Regions from separate parts of the Arthrobacter sp. K410C genome, predicted to be linked through region 1. Evidence: predicted binding sites of a transcription regulator. Region 1 holds the regulator's gene; the other holds the start of a gene.
What was found. Region 1 encodes HspR, which represses chaperone genes until heat shock. Its sites were predicted from a motif close to AAGTTGAGTCNNNNNGACTCAACTT; they were not measured.
Positions count from the first base shown of each region.

Region 2: a site for HspR is predicted at 5,046-5,070, ahead of clpB (ATP-dependent chaperone ClpB). Genes of this name have one in related genera too.

Region 1 covers NZ_JBNHFJ010000012.1:84,987-92,462, forward strand. Annotated here, with positions in the region: gene AC5RU7_RS16095 (nuclear transport factor 2 family protein) at 1-172, opposite strand, end outside; gene AC5RU7_RS16100 (helix-turn-helix transcriptional regulator) at 255-1,319, shown strand; gene dnaK (molecular chaperone DnaK) at 1,432-3,303, shown strand; gene AC5RU7_RS16110 (nucleotide exchange factor GrpE) at 3,307-3,987, shown strand; gene AC5RU7_RS16115 (DnaJ C-terminal domain-containing protein) at 4,339-5,310, shown strand; gene AC5RU7_RS16120 (heat shock protein transcriptional repressor HspR) at 5,326-5,751, shown strand; gene AC5RU7_RS16125 (hypothetical protein) at 5,920-6,306, shown strand; gene AC5RU7_RS16130 (aldehyde dehydrogenase family protein) at 6,376-7,476, opposite strand, start outside.
Region 2 covers NZ_JBNHFJ010000021.1:3,706-11,181, forward strand. Annotated here, with positions in the region: gene purM (phosphoribosylformylglycinamidine cyclo-ligase) at 1-57, shown strand, start outside; gene AC5RU7_RS18965 (VOC family protein) at 41-874, opposite strand; gene AC5RU7_RS18970 (DUF3073 domain-containing protein) at 1,095-1,328, opposite strand; gene AC5RU7_RS18975 (septum formation family protein) at 1,605-2,309, shown strand; gene clpB (ATP-dependent chaperone ClpB) at 2,376-5,018, opposite strand; gene AC5RU7_RS18985 (hypothetical protein) at 5,173-5,556, shown strand; gene AC5RU7_RS18990 (sulfate/molybdate ABC transporter ATP-binding protein) at 5,639-6,697, opposite strand; gene AC5RU7_RS18995 (ABC transporter permease) at 6,694-7,476, opposite strand, start outside.

The DNA.
Region 1 (7,476 bases):
TCTCCGCCATCGCCTTCAAAGCCGGCCGGCCATGAAGGGCGTCCGGGAGATCTGGTGTTCTATACGTCGCGTCCTCTGTAAACATTGCGGCCCAGCCGCCAGGATCACGGCTTCCCACAGTGCTGATGAAGGTCTTCGCAAGCCCCTGGCCATAACCAGTGAATTCATCCATGGCAGCCATGATGCGGGCATTGACGGCTTCCGTCGATAACAGGATTCTGTTATTGGGGCTTCTGGCGGATTGAGGCAGGAAGATGGACCAGCGGGCGGCGGGCAGGGTAAGGCGCGACCTGGGCGAACTGGTTGATGCCGCCCTCCACGCCGCGGCCTTCTGCGCCGCTGCCGGACCGCTCGTTGCGCAGGCGGTGCCCTCGGCGGCAGGCGCAGCGGCGACGCCCACCTGGTACTCCCTGGACCCCCGCTCGCTTTTGATCAACGGTGTGTACGGGCCCGACTGCACGCTGGACGGTGCCGCCCAGATGCGCTGGGAATACATCGACGACGATGTGAACAAGTCGGTTGACGTTGCACGGAACCCGGCCGGCGTCCAGACCCTCGCCGAAGTTACCGGCGGGAACCCCTGGCACAGTGCCATTTACCGCGACTACATGCGGGACCACGATCTTGAGCAGGAGATGGTGGTGGCCCTGCGGGACGATGCCGGCCAGGTATGGGCGACTGTGCGTCTTAACAGGCCGGCCGCCATGCCTGCCTTTGCCGAGTCAGACCGGCAGTTCATGCGTTCGGTTGCGCCATTGCTGGCAGAGGGGGTCAGGCGGGGACTGCTTGCCGGTCCCACCTCCGCCGCGCCGAGCCCCGGCTCGCCCGGGCTGGTGATCGTTGACCCGGCAGGCCTTCCGATTGCCGTGAGCGCAACTGCGCGGGAATGGCTGGCACTGTTTCCTGACGGTCCCGCGTCTGCGGGCGGCCTGCCGCTGCCCATTCACGCCGTCTCGTTCGCGACGCTGGCCGGGGGCAGCCCGGCGGGGCCGCTCCATCTCCGGCTGGCCAACGGGCAATGGGCTGCCCTGTACGGCGTCGAGGCGGAGCTCGCGCAGCCCGGGTCTGCAGGCGTCATCATCGGACCGGCTGATCATGCGCACCTGGCCCCTCTGACCGCGGCGATTTTCGGACTGACCCCGCGTGAGCTGCAGGTCGCGGAGCTTGTTGTGCGAGGTCATGCCACCCAGCGGATGGCCCACATGCTGGGCATTTCGCCCTACACCGCACAGGAACACCTGCGGCACATCTTCAGCAAGGTGGTGTGGCGAGCCGGGGGGAACTCGTTGCTGCCCTTTTCCTTGAGTAAGCAAAGTTGAGCGTAGTTGACTCAACTCTGCTTGACATCATCGGAGCCCTGAGTAAGGTTGAGTGCAGAACGCTCAATTAGCGGGCGCCAGCAAGTTTCCAAGGAAAGAAGGAAGCAACACAATGTCACGTGCAGTAGGTATCGACCTCGGAACCACCAACTCCGTCGTCTCCGTTCTCGAAGGTGGCGAGCCCACCGTTATTGCCAACGCCGAGGGTGGCCGCACCACGCCGTCCGTGGTTGCATTCTCCAAGTCCGGCGAAGTCCTGGTTGGCGAAATCGCAAAGCGCCAGGCGGTCAACAACATCGAACGCACCATCTCGTCAGTTAAGCGCCACATGGGCACCGACTGGACCAAGGCCATCGATGAGAAGAAGTACACGCCGCAGGAAATCTCCGCGCGTATCCTCATGAAGCTGAAGAACGACGCCGAGTCCTACCTGGGCGAAAAGGTCACCGACGCTGTGATCACCGTTCCCGCCTACTTCAACGACGCCGAGCGCCAGGCCACTAAGGAAGCCGGCGAAATCGCGGGCCTCAACGTCCTGCGCATCGTCAACGAGCCCACCGCCGCGGCCCTCGCCTACGGCCTGGACAAGGGCAAGGAAGACGAACTCATCCTGGTCTTCGACCTCGGTGGCGGTACGTTTGACGTCTCCCTGCTGGAAGTCGGCAAGGACGAAGACAACTTCTCCACCATCCAGGTCCGCGCCACCGCCGGCGACAACCGCCTCGGCGGCGACGACTGGGACCAGCGCGTGGTTGACTACCTGCTGAACCAGCTCAAGGTCAAGGGCATCGACCTCTCCAAGGACAAGATCGCCCTGCAGCGCCTCCGCGAAGCTGCCGAGCAGGCCAAGAAGGAACTGTCCTCCTCCACCAGCACCAACGTCTCCCTCCAGTACCTGTCCGTCACCCCCGACGGCCCGGTCCACCTGGATGAGCAGCTGACCCGCGCCAAGTTCCAGGACCTCACCAAGGACCTGCTGGAGCGCACCAAGAAGCCGTTCCACGACGTCATCAAGGAAGCCGGCATCAAGCTGACCGACATCAACCACATCGTGCTGGTCGGTGGCTCCACCCGTATGCCTGCTGTCTACGAACTGGTCAAGGAACTGGCGGGCGGCAAGGAACCGAACAAGGGTGTCAACCCGGACGAGGTCGTGGCCGTTGGTGCAGCCCTGCAGGCCGGTGTGCTGAAGGGTGAGCGCAAGGACGTCCTCCTGATCGACGTCACCCCGCTGTCCCTCGGCATCGAAACCAAGGGTGGCGTGATGACGCACCTGATCGAACGCAACACCGCCATCCCCACCAAGCGGTCCGAGACCTTCACCACGGCCGACGACAACCAGCCGTCCGTGGCCATCCAGGTCTTCCAGGGCGAGCGTGAGTTCACCCGCGACAACAAGCCGCTGGGCACCTTCGAACTGACCGGCATCGCCCCGGCACCGCGCGGCATCCCGCAGATCGAGGTCACCTTCGACATCGACGCGAACGGCATCGTCCACGTCTCCGCGAAGGACAAGGGCACCGGCAAGGAACAGTCCATGACCATCACCGGCGGCACCGCGCTCTCCAAGGAAGACATCGACCGCATGGTCCGTGACGCCGAGGAGCACGCAGCCGAGGACAAGGCCCGCCGCGAGGCCACCGACACCCGCAACACGGCCGAGCAGCTCGCCTACTCCGTGGACAAGCTCATCGCCGACAACGCGGACAAGCTGCCGGAAGAGGTCAAGACCGAGGTCCAGACCGACGTCGACGACCTCAAGAAGGCCCTCGAAGGCACCGACGATGCCGCTGTGAAGGCTGCGTTCGAGAAGCTGCAGGCTTCCCAGACGAAGCTCGGCGAGGCCATCTACTCCCAGGCCGGTTCGCCCAACGGCGCCACCGGTGCCGCAGGTGCCGAAGGAGCAGCAGGTCCGGAAGGGTCCGAGGCCGACGAGGACATCGTCGACGCCGAGATCATCGACGAAGACGAAGCGAAGAAGTAAATTATGCCGCACCACGGTAACGAGGAAGAGCACAACTCATCCGCGGGCCAGCAGGGCGGCGTCTCCGAACCGGTCATCCGGGACAACCGCAAGGTTGACCCGGTGACCGGCCAGGCACGGCACCCCGAGGGCAGCCAGTCCACCCCCGAAGCCGGCGCCCAGGATTCCGACGGCGACGCACTTGCCCAGGCCGAGGAAATCCTCAACGGCATTGAGGTGCCCGCCGAGGAATCCGTGGCCCAGGGGGTTTCGGCAGGCTCAGCCGGCAACGCCGAGGCGGTCGAACTGAAGAACGACCTCCTCCGCCTGCAGGCCGAGTACGTCAACTACCGCAAGCGCGTGGAACGCGACCGCGCCGTGGCAGGGGAGATGGCCGTCATTGGCGTCCTGAACTCCCTGCTTCCGGTCCTGGACGACGTCGACGCCGCGCGGCAGCACGGCGACCTGACCGACGGTCCCTTCGCCGCGATCGCCACCAAGCTGGAGAACGCGCTGAAGACCTACGGCCTGGTCCGCATCGACGAAACCGGCGTGGAGTTCGACCCCACCATCCACGAGGCCCTGATCCAGCAGCCCGGCGAGGACATCGAGGTTGACACCGTCAGCCAGGTGCTCCGCTCCGGCTACAAGTCAGGAGAACGCGTCCTCCGCGCAGCCCAGGTCATCGTCGCGGTCCCGGCGTAGTCGGGGTACTTCCGGCGCTACGCCGGGACCGCGCCGAACGGATAAGGGGGCCCCGCCCCTTCGCTGGGTGGCGAAGATCTACGATCCTTCGCCACCCAGCTCCGGAAGCGGATCTGGCCTCCCAACACTCGCAAGCTCGTGTCGGGGCCCTCGGCCAGATCCTTACATGCCACTCCCGGGCCCCCTCATCCGTCCGTCGCTCAGCGTTCGTCTCGCCTAAGGTGGGAGCAAGCGAAGCGCAGCTGGATAGGGGGCCGCGGCGTGGCGGGCACCGCGGAGCGGGCACGGCCCCCTATCCAGCGGAGCGTTGCCCGGCCGCGCACGTAGGTTTGAACAAGAAAGGAAACGCCATTGGCTAGCCAGGATTGGGTGGACAAGGACTTTTATAAGATCCTTGGTGTTGCCAAGGACGCTTCCGACGCCGATATCAAGAAGGCTTACCGGAAGCTGGCCCGCGAGCACCACCCTGACACCAACTCGGGGAACACCGCTTCCGAGAAGAAGTTCAAGGACATCTCCGAGGCGTACTCGGTGCTGTCCGATCCCGAGGAACGCCAGCAGTATGACGCCATCCGTGCCATGGGTGGCGGTGCCCGGTTTGCTCCGGGCAGCGCCGGCGCGGGCAATGGCGGGTTTGAGGACCTGTTCGGCGGCCTCTTCACCGGCAACACGGGGCGGCATGCGGGCGGGTTCAACCCCTCCGCCGGTGGCATTCCGCCCGAGTTCGCCGACCTCTTTGGTGGCGGCTTCGGCCAGACCGGGTTCCAGCGGACCCCGCAGAAGGGCGCGGACCGTTCCGCCTCCACCAGCATTTCCTTCGCCGGTTCCATCCGCGGCACCACTATCGGCCTACGGGAACCCAGCGGTGAAGTAATCGACGTCCGGGTTCCGCCCGGTATCAAGGACGGCCAGAAGGTGCGCGTGCGTGGCAAGGGCCAGCCCGGCGCCGCCGGCAACGGCGACCTGGTGGTGTCCGTCTCGGTCCAGCCCCACCCGTTTTATACGCGCGACGGCGACAACCTGCGCATACACGTCCCCGTCACCTTCCCGGAAGCCGCGCTGGGCGCCGACATAGAGGTGCCCACCATCGACGGCGACAAGGTGCGGGTCCGTGTTCCGGCCGGGACGCCGTCGGGCCGTACCCTGCGGGTGAAGGGCAAAGGCGTGAAGACCTCGAAGGTGACCGGCGACCTGCTGGTGACAATCGACGTCGCGGTACCGAAGAACCTGAATAAGGAAGCCGAAGCCGCGGTCAAGGCCTTTGCCGATGCCACAGCCGGTGCGGACGTCCGCGAGGGCCTGGCCGCCAAGGCCCGGCTGTAGCAGCGGAGGTGTTCGGTGGACATCAATGCGGACCAGCCCATCTTCGTGATTTCGGTGGCGGCCGAGCTGGCGGATATGCACCCGCAGACCCTGCGGCAGTACGACCGGCTGGGCATCGTCAAGCCCAGCCGCGCGCCGGGGAAGTCCCGCCGATACTCGCAGCGGGACGTCAACATGCTGCGGGAGGTGCAGCGGCTGTCCCAGGAAGGCGTTTCGCTGGAGGGGATCAAGCGCATCCTGGAGCTCGAAAACCAGGTAGCCGCCCTGCAACGGCGCGTCTCTGAACTGACTGAGGAACTGGGCCGCCGACCGCAGCCGTTCGACTCCCGCATTTTCGCCGCCGGCGCGGCCGGGGACGTGGTGACCCTGGCACGCGGCCAGCGCCCGCGGCCCAGGTCGCAGGCCGTGGTGCTGTGGCGGCCGCGGGCCATCGGACAGTAAATAAGTACTCGGCTGCAGGTCCGGGCCGAAATTCGAGTACCCACTACTCGTGCCCCGTCCGCCCCCGGAAACTTCAATGGAACCACCGCTGGATCAGCAGTGGTTCCTAAGTTTCTGGGGGTTTTTGATGTGTGGTTCTCAGCTTAAGGCCCGGCCGTGAGCCCGGGGATGGAGTCGGTGGCCGCGTTCAGCGGCTCGGTTCCCGGCCAGGTCCTGCTGGCCGTCGGGCAGACCATCGTGGTGGTGTGCGTGTGCTTCGACATGGTGCGCGCCCTGTCGGTTCCGCGGTCGCACCGGCGGTACGTCGCCAGCACCGTGTTCCGGACCCTGGCCGTCCCGTCCATCATCGCCAACGGCCTCACCGTGCTGATCGCCCTGGTTGTGGCGTCCTGGGTGGACGTGGTCATGGGCATGTTCGTGCTGGTGGCCATCATCTTCCGGCTGCACCATGACAAGGACGAGGACAACTGGTGGAAGGGCAAGGGCAAGAAGCTGGCCCGCTGGGCCCGCCGGCAGTTGGCTGGCCGCACCTCCACCGCCCCGGCCATGGGGTAGCGGCATCACCGAAAAGCCCGGGAGCCCCGCACACCGGGAGGCATGCGGGGCTCCCGTCTCCAATGCTTCCTAGCCGTTGATGACCTGGGGAACGCCGAGGTGCTTGAGGCCTTCGACGCCGAATTCGAGGCCGTAGCCGGACTGCTTGGCGCCGCCGAAGGGGATGCGGGGGTCCACCGCGCCATGCCGGTTGATCCACACGGTGCCGGCCTGGATCCGGGTGGCCACCTCGCGGGCAGCATTAAGGTCTGAGGACCAGACCGAGGCACCGAGGCCGACGTCGAGGGCGTTGGCCTTTTCCACTGCTTCATCGATGGTGCTGTAGCGGATGATCGGGAGGGCGGGGCCGAACTGTTCCTCGGCCACGAGCGGGTTGTCGTTGTCGATGTCCGCCACCAGGGTGGTGGGGTAGAAGTAGCCGCGCTGGTTGGGATCCGGGTTGCCGCCCAGGAGGACGCGTGCTCCGGAAGCCTTTGCCGCCTCCACAAGGTGCGCGACGACGTCGTACTGTGCCTTGTTCTGCAGCGGCCCCAGGACGTTGGTCTCATCCAGGCCGTTGCCCATGGGCATGGCCTTGGCCACGCTGGTGAGTTCTTCGCAGACGGCGTCGTAGATGTCGTCGTGGACGTAGAGGCGTTTGAGGGCGGCGCAGGTTTGCCCGGTGTTCAGGAACGCGCCCCAGAAGATGTCCTCGGCGATGGCCTTGGGGTTGGCGTCGGGCAGGACGATACCGGCGTCGTTGCCGCCGAGCTCCAAGGTGAGGCGCTTGACGGTGTCTGCCGAGGATTTGATGATGGCGCGGCCGGCGGCGGTGGAGCCGGTGAACATGATCTTGCCGATGGCGGGGTGGTTAGTGAGCCGGGCGCCGACTTCGCGGCCGCAGGAGACCACGGAGAGGATTCCTTCGGGGAGTTCCTCGTTGAGGACCTTGACCAGGGCCAGGACGGAGAGCGGGGTGTTGCCGGACGGTTTGACGACTACAGTGTTGCCCATGCGCAGGGCGGGGGCGATCTGCCAGATGGCGATCATCATGGGCCAGTTCCAGGGACCGATGGCCGCGACGACGCCGATGGGCTTGTAGTGCAGTTCGGCGCGGGTCTCGCCGTCGTCCACAATCGTTTCCGGTACCAGCGGCAGGCCGGCGGTGGCGCGGAGCCAGGCCACGCAGGC
Region 2 (7,476 bases), on a different contig from region 1:
CAGGGCGCCAAGGGCGTGGACGGCGGCGCGGTCCGCCTGGTCAACGCCTACGCCTGACATCCAAACAGGGCTTCCCACTGCGGTGGGAAGCCCTCTTTGTATAACCGGAAACCTGGACCAGGCTCAGGACGCCGCCCTGGGGATCGCGAATGGTGGCCGGCCCCTCCGCGGGATCGTCCGCCGGCTCCACCAGGACCTGGCCGCCTGCATCCAGCGCAGCATCGACGGCCGCCCGAAGGTCCGCTACTGCAAAGTAGATGTGCCATTCTGCCGCCGCTCCTTGCCCGGCAGGGAGGACGCCGGCCACTTCCCTGCCCCCGGCCATCAGGGCGCTGTAGCTCGCGCCGTCGTCCTGCGGGTACTCGGTGACCTCATGCCCGAAAAGTTCCTGGAAGAAGCCGACGGCGGCCTGCGGCTCGGGCGTTGACAGTTCAGCCCAGGCCAGGGCACCGGGCTCGTTGGACAGGCTGCTTCCGCGGTGGGTTCCGGCCTGCCAGATGCCCGTGGTTCCGCCGCCGGGCGGCGCCAGGAAGGCGAGGACGCCGGTATCGCCCACGTCCTCGGGTCCGAACTCCACCGCCCCGCCGGCGTGCACCGCATCCTGCAGCAGGGAGGCGGCATCAGAGGCTGCGAAGTACACGTTCCACCGGGCGGGATCGCCGGCGGCCTGCTGCAGGGGATTCTGCGGAGCAATGACGGAGACTAGGTCCCCGCCCGCGAACGCCTGCGAGTAGCTGCGGCCATCCGGGGTGGGAAAGTCCCTGTACGTCCAGCCGAACACCCGGCTGTAGAAATCTTTGGCTGCTGCAACATCAGCTGTCTGAAGGTCGGCCCAGCACGGCTCGCCGTGCGGGTACCGGTCTACTGCTGGCATGGCGTCAACGCTACACGGGGGAACCAGCAAAAGCCCGCTGCCTGCACTCTAAGAGTGCTGGCAGCGGGCTTCCGAACTGATGTCGGGACCTGCATCCGCACGGATGAGAGTACCGAAAAAGAAGCGCTTCACCGGTGGGCACGGCAGGATAAGGTGCTGTTTCCGTTAGTGCTGCGGCATCACAGGGCTGCCCTCTTGAAGTCCTGGCAGCTTGCGACAACTAGCCGATGCGACGGGTGTCTACCTCGTCGTCGTCTTCTTCCAAATCATCCGCGTACTTATCCACATACGCCGAATAGTCCGGCTCAACCGGCTCATTCGCGTAATGGCTCGTGGCACGACTTGCCGGGCCCGTCAGCTCACGCTGAAGTGCCGAGTAGTCAGTGTTCGGGGAGTAGTACTTGATATCCCGAGCCTGCTTAGTAGCTTTTGCCTTTTGACGGCCGCGCCCCATGGCGTGACCCCCTTTTGTACTTGGACCGGAGGTGGTCACCTTTGGCGATGGTGAGGCCCCGGAATGTTTGGTCAATTTGTCGTACACCTAGATTACATGCTTTCGGCGGCCCCTGCTTGCCAGACAGGGCCCCCTACCGTCGCCCGCGCTTCCATTCCCCCGCCCGGCCCGCGAGTTTCCAGCTTTTTTCTTCGGTAGAGTCGCTTAAACAACTGCCGAAAACTGGATGGCTGACCGGCTGCCCACCCCGGACAGACTGCAGGAGGATGCACCCACGTGAACAACCAGGACGTCCCGCCGAAGCCCGCCTCGCCGCCCACAGCCGGGCTCCCCAAGGTTCCCGCCCAGAGCACTGCACCCCCCTCCAACCCGCCGTCCGCCCCGCCGCCGGCATCCGTCGCTTGGTCCCAGTCCCAGCCCGAGCCTGAACCGCAGCCGTCTCCCAAGATGTCGCCGGCAAGGCAGCGGACGCTGTGGAAGGTGCTGTTCGCCGTCGTACTCCTGGCGGTGGTCGGTGGCCTGGTGTGGCTCGCCATGTGGCTGAACTCGGGGGCAGGGTCGGAAGAGGCCGGGGGCAATTCCGGCGTCCTCGAGACAAGCGTCACACCGCGGGCAACTCCGCTGCCACTGCCGCGTGAGGGCGTGCAGCCTGGCGAGTATGCGCTGGGCGACTGCTTTGCCGACTTCGACCCCGAAGCCCTGGCTTCCAAGGTGGTGCCCTGCGATGCTGCCCATTCCGCCCAGCTGGTGGCTGTCTTCCGCTACCCGGATTCCGAGGACTATCCCGGGGCCGAAACACTTAAGGCCAAGGCGCTGGAAGCGTGCCAGGCGGCGAAGCTGGGTCCTGCGGCCAATGAATACCAGCTCAACTTCCAGCGCAGCTTCCCGAGCAATTCCAGCTGGGATTCCGGGGACCGGAGGGTGGACTGCTACGTGACCGCTCCCGGCGGCAACGTCATTAACGCAAGCGTGCTGCCCTAGCGGAAACCCCGCCAGGGCAGCACGCCTGCTTATGCCGGGCCCGGCTTAGCCAGGCCTGGGGAGCCGTTAGCCCTTCCGCCGCACGGACAGGCCCGAAGTCAGGGCACCGGTCAGCGTGTCGACGTCATCGGTGGAGGGTTCTACGGCGTCGGCCGCGGTATCCACCAGCACCGTGTCGCCGTCGCTGATGTCGCCGGCCAGGATGGCCTTGGCCAGCCGGTCGCCGATCTCGCGCTGCACCAGCCGGCGGAGCGGACGGGCACCGTAGGCGGGGTCGAAACCGGAGATAGCGAGCCACTCCTTGGCGGCGTCGGTGACGTCCAGGCTCAGCCTGCGTTCGTGCAGGCGGCGCCCCAGTTCGGCAACGTGCAGGTCCACGATCCGCGAGAGTTCCTCCACGCTGAGCGCGTCGAACAGCACCACCTCGTCCAGCCGGTTCAGGAACTCCGGCTTGAAGGACGCATTGACCGTGGCCATGACGGCGTTCCGCTTGGCTTCGGCATCCAGGGACTGGTCCACCAGGAACTGGCTGCCCAGGTTGGAGGTCAGCACCAGGATGACGTTGCGGAAGTCCACCGTGCGGCCCTGCCCGTCGGTGAGCCGGCCGTCGTCGAGCACCTGCAGGAGGATGTCGAAGACTTCGGGGTGGGCCTTCTCCACCTCGTCCAGCAGCACCACCGAGTACGGCCGGCGGCGCACTGCCTCGGTCAGCTGGCCGCCCTCCTCGTAGCCAACGTAGCCCGGGGGTGCACCCACAAGCCGTGCCACGGAGTGCTTCTCGCCGTACTCGGACATGTCGATGCGCACCATGGCGCGTTCGTCGTCGAACAGGAAGTCCGCCAGGGCCTTGGCCAGCTCGGTCTTGCCCACGCCGGTGGGACCGAGGAAGAGGAACGAGCCGGTGGGCCGGTTGGGGTCGCTGATGCCGGCCCGGGCACGCCGGACGGCGTCGGATACGGCCCCAACGGCCTTGGATTGGCCGATCAGCCGCCTGCCAAGCTCTTCCTCCATGTGCAGCAGCTTCTGGCTTTCACCCTGCAGCATGCGGCCGGCCGGGATGCCGGTCCAGGCGGAAATCACCTCGGCGATGTCCTCGGCCGTCACTTCCTCGGCCACCATCTGTGCGGACTTGTCCGTGACGGCAGCTTCGGCTTCCGCGGCGGCGTTCAGCTCGCGCTCCAAGGCTGGGATTTCGCCGTACTGAATGCGCGACGTCGTCTCCAGGTCACCTTCGCGGTAGGCCTTGTCAGCCGCACTGCGCAGTTCGTCCAGCTTCGCCTTAAGGTCACCCACCCGGTTAAGTCCTGCCTTTTCCGCTTCCCAGCGGGCGTTCAGGGCGGCGAGCTCCTCTTCCCTGTCCGCCTTGTCCGCACGGAGCGCCGCAAGGCGTTCCACGGAGGCAGCATCGGTTTCCCCTTCCAGGGCCAGCTCCTCCATGGTGAGCCGGTCAACCTGGCGCCGGAGCTGGTCGATCTCCTCCGGGGCGGAGTCAATTTCCATGCGCAGCCGGGACGCGGCCTCGTCCACCAGGTCAATGGCCTTGTCCGGCAGCTGGCGTCCCGAGATGTAGCGGTTGGACAGCGTGGCTGCGGCCACCAGGGCGGAGTCCGCGATGGAGACCTTGTGGTGCGCCTCATAGCGCTCCTTCAGGCCCCGGAGGATGCCGATGGTGTCCTCCACACTTGGCTCGCCAACATAGACCTGCTGGAACCGGCGTTCGAGCGCGGCATCCTTCTCGATGTTCTCGCGGTACTCATCCAGGGTGGTGGCACCGATCAGCCGCAGCTCGCCGCGGGCCAGCATGGGCTTGAGCATGTTGCCCGCGTCCATGGAGGAATCACCGGTGGCACCGGCCCCCACAACGGTGTGGATCTCGTCGATGAAGGTGACGATCTGGCCCTCGGAGCCCTTGATCTCCTCGAGGACCGCCTTCAGCCGCTCTTCGAATTCGCCGCGGTATTTCGCACCGGCAACCATGGAGCCAAGGTCCAGCGAGATCAGCGTCTTGCCGCGCAGGCTTTCCGGGACGTCGCCCGCCACCATCCGCTGCGCCAGCCCTTCCACGACGGCGGTCTTGCCCACCCCGGGTTCACCGATCAGCACCGGGTTGTTCTTGGTCCGGCGGCTCAGGACCTGGACCACGCGCCGGATTTCGGAGTCGCGGCCGATCACCGGGTCCAGCTTGCCGGCACGGGCCATGGCCGTGAGGTCCGCGCCGTACTTCTCGAGTGCCTGGAAGGTGTTTTCCGGGTCCGGGCTGTCCACCTTGCGGTCGCCTCGGACACCCGGCAGGGCGGCGAGCAGCGCCTCACGGGAGGCACCGGCGTCGCGCAGCACCCGGGCTGCTGCATCGTTTCCGCCCGCAAGGCCCAGGAGGAGGACCTCGGTGGAGACGAAGGTGTCCCCCAGCCGGTCGGCTTCCTCCTTGGCGTTCTGGATGGCCTGCAGGGCAGGGCGGGAGAGCTGCGCCTGCTGGCTGGAACCGCCGGAGGTGGCGGGCAGCGCCTTAATGGCGCTGCTGGCCTGGACGCTGACCGCGTCCGGGTCAGCACCGGTGGCGTGCAGCAACGCAACGGCAACACCTTCGCGCTGGTCCATCAGCGCCTTGAGCAGGTGCGCGGGCTCCACCTGCGGGTTGCCTGCCGTGGAGGCGTTCATGGCCGCAGCCGAAAGAGCCTCCTGGCTCTTGGTAGTGAATTTGACGTCCAAAGAGAGCTCCTTTCAGGGGCGGTTTTCAAGTTGAGTGTACTACGCTCAACTTTGCTTTAGGACAGTTTATTTCCTGTTGCGGCCACCAGTTTTCCCGCAGCGCAATTCGGTTCCGCTGTTCCCTTGGGAAGCAGGTGCCCCTAGGATCGGGCGTGTGACCGGGGAGGACGGTTCCGCCGGCGCACTCGAGACGGGACAGGACATGAAGAAGTTTGTTGTTCTCTATATCGCCCCGCAGTCGGCCCAGGCCCAGATGGCCGAAAGCACGCCCGAAGCTGCACAGGAAGGCATGAAGGCTTGGATGGAGTGGGCCGGGCGCGCGGGCGACGGCATCGTGGACATGGGCAATCCGCTCGGCACCGGCAAGGAAATCACCGCCACAGGTTCCTCCGAAGCCACCACCGGGGTGGCGGGCTACGGCATCCTGCAGGCCGAGGAGCTCGCCGGCGCCGAGGCACTGCTGGACGGCCACCCGCACCTCATGATGCCGGGGGCCAGCATCCAGGTGTACGAGTCCCTGGACCTGCCGGGCATGTAACCCGGCCCGGCTCCCTCTCCAGAGTTTTTGTCCAGATAGGGCGGCTTTGAGCCATTGGAAGTCGCCATATCTGGACAAAATCTCAGGCCTCGTAGACGGACACCTCGGCTGCCTTAACCACGAAGTGCACCGTCATGCCGGGAACCAGCCCCAGGTCCGCCGAGGCAGCGGGCGTGATGTCCGCCGCCATTCCGCCGGCCCGGACCCTGACCTGGTCGCCATGGGGCTCCAGGTCAGTGATGGCGACGGCAAAGGAGTTGCGGGGGCTGCCGTGCGTGTCCGCCACGAACACCGACACGGCCGACGGCGGAAACACAGCCACGCCGGGCCGGCCGGATCCCCGCGCCTGGCTGCCATCCTCCAAGTGCCCGTAAACCTCCCGGCCCTGGCTGGTCCTGACCCCATTGTCCGTCAGCGTGCCCGGCACGAAGTTCAGCCCGGCCAGGCCGGCGGCGAAGGAGCTCCTGGGCCGTTCGAGCACCTGCCGCGTGGGGCCTTCCTCCACGATGCGGCCGCCTTCCAGGATGGCCACCCGGTCCGCGAGCATCAACGCGTCCAGGACATCGTGCGTGACGATGATGGCCTGCCGGCCGGCAAGGACCCGTTTCAGCATGCGGCGCAGCATCGGGGCGGAGTGGATGTCCAGCGCGGCCAGCGGTTCGTCCAGCAGGAGGAGGGCGGGTTCGGCGGCGAGAGCGCGTGCCACGGCAACCCGCTGCGCCTGCCCGCCGGAGAGCTGGGCCGGACGCCGCCCCGCCAAATCCGCTGCTTCCACTTCCGCCAGCCAGCGCCTGGCCTCGCCCTCGGCCGCCCGCCGGGCTACTCCCGCACTCCGCGGCCCGAATGCGACGTTTTCCAGGGCATTGAGGTGCGGAAACAGCAGGGCTTCCTGCGCGAGCAGCGCGGCGCCCCGGCCGTGCGGCGGGGTCCACCGGTGCGTGGTGCCGTCCAAGTGGAAGAGTGCGCGGCCGTCGAGGTGTGCACGGCCGGTGTCCGGCTTGAGCAGGCCGGCGATGCTGGACAGCAGGGTGGACTTGCCGGCCCCGTTCGGGCCCATCACCGCCAGCGTTTCGCCCGGCGCCACGTCCAGGGCGACGTCGAAGCCCCGCTCAGCCACGGCTGCATGGAAGGAGAACGTCACCGAAGGGCCCCTCCTGCCGGGGCGGCCGCCGTCGTCCGTTCACCCGGGACCTGCCGGGCACCGCCGCGGGGACTGCGGTGGGCGAGTGCCACCACGGCGACAGCCACGGCTACGAGGACCAGGGACAGCGCGACGGCGGCGTCCGGATCCGTCTCCCGCTGCAGGTAGATTTCCAGCGGCAAGGTCCGGGTGACCCCCTGCAGGCTGCCGGCGAAGGTGAGGGTCGCCCCGAACTCGCCGAGGCTGCGGGCGAAGGACAGTACCGCGCCGGACGCCAGGCCTGGCAGCATCAGCGGCAGCGTGACCCGGCGGAAGACGACGCCGGGCGGCGCGCCGAGCGTGGCCGCCACCGCCTCGTACTTCTGGCCGCCGGTCCGCAGCGCCCCTTCCAGGCTGACCACCAGGAACGGCAGCGCCACGAAGGTCTGGGCCAGGACCACCGCCGTGGTGGAGAAGGCGATCTGCAGTCCCAGTACTTCCAAGGTCCCGCCCAGCAGGCCCTGCCGGCCGAACGTGTACAGCAGTGCGATGCCGCCGACGACGGGCGGCAGCACCAGCGGCAGCAGCACCAGCGAGCGCAGCAGGCCCAGCAGCGGAAAGCGTCCACGGGCCAGCACGAGGGCCAGCGGGACACCAAGCACAATGCACAGCACCGTGCTGGCGGCGGAGGTGCGAAGGCTCAGCCCCAACGCGGTCACGGCGGATTCCGACGTGACCAGCGCAAGGAAATTCCCCCAGTTGACCCGGCTGACGATGGCCAGCAGGGGAAGGACAATGAT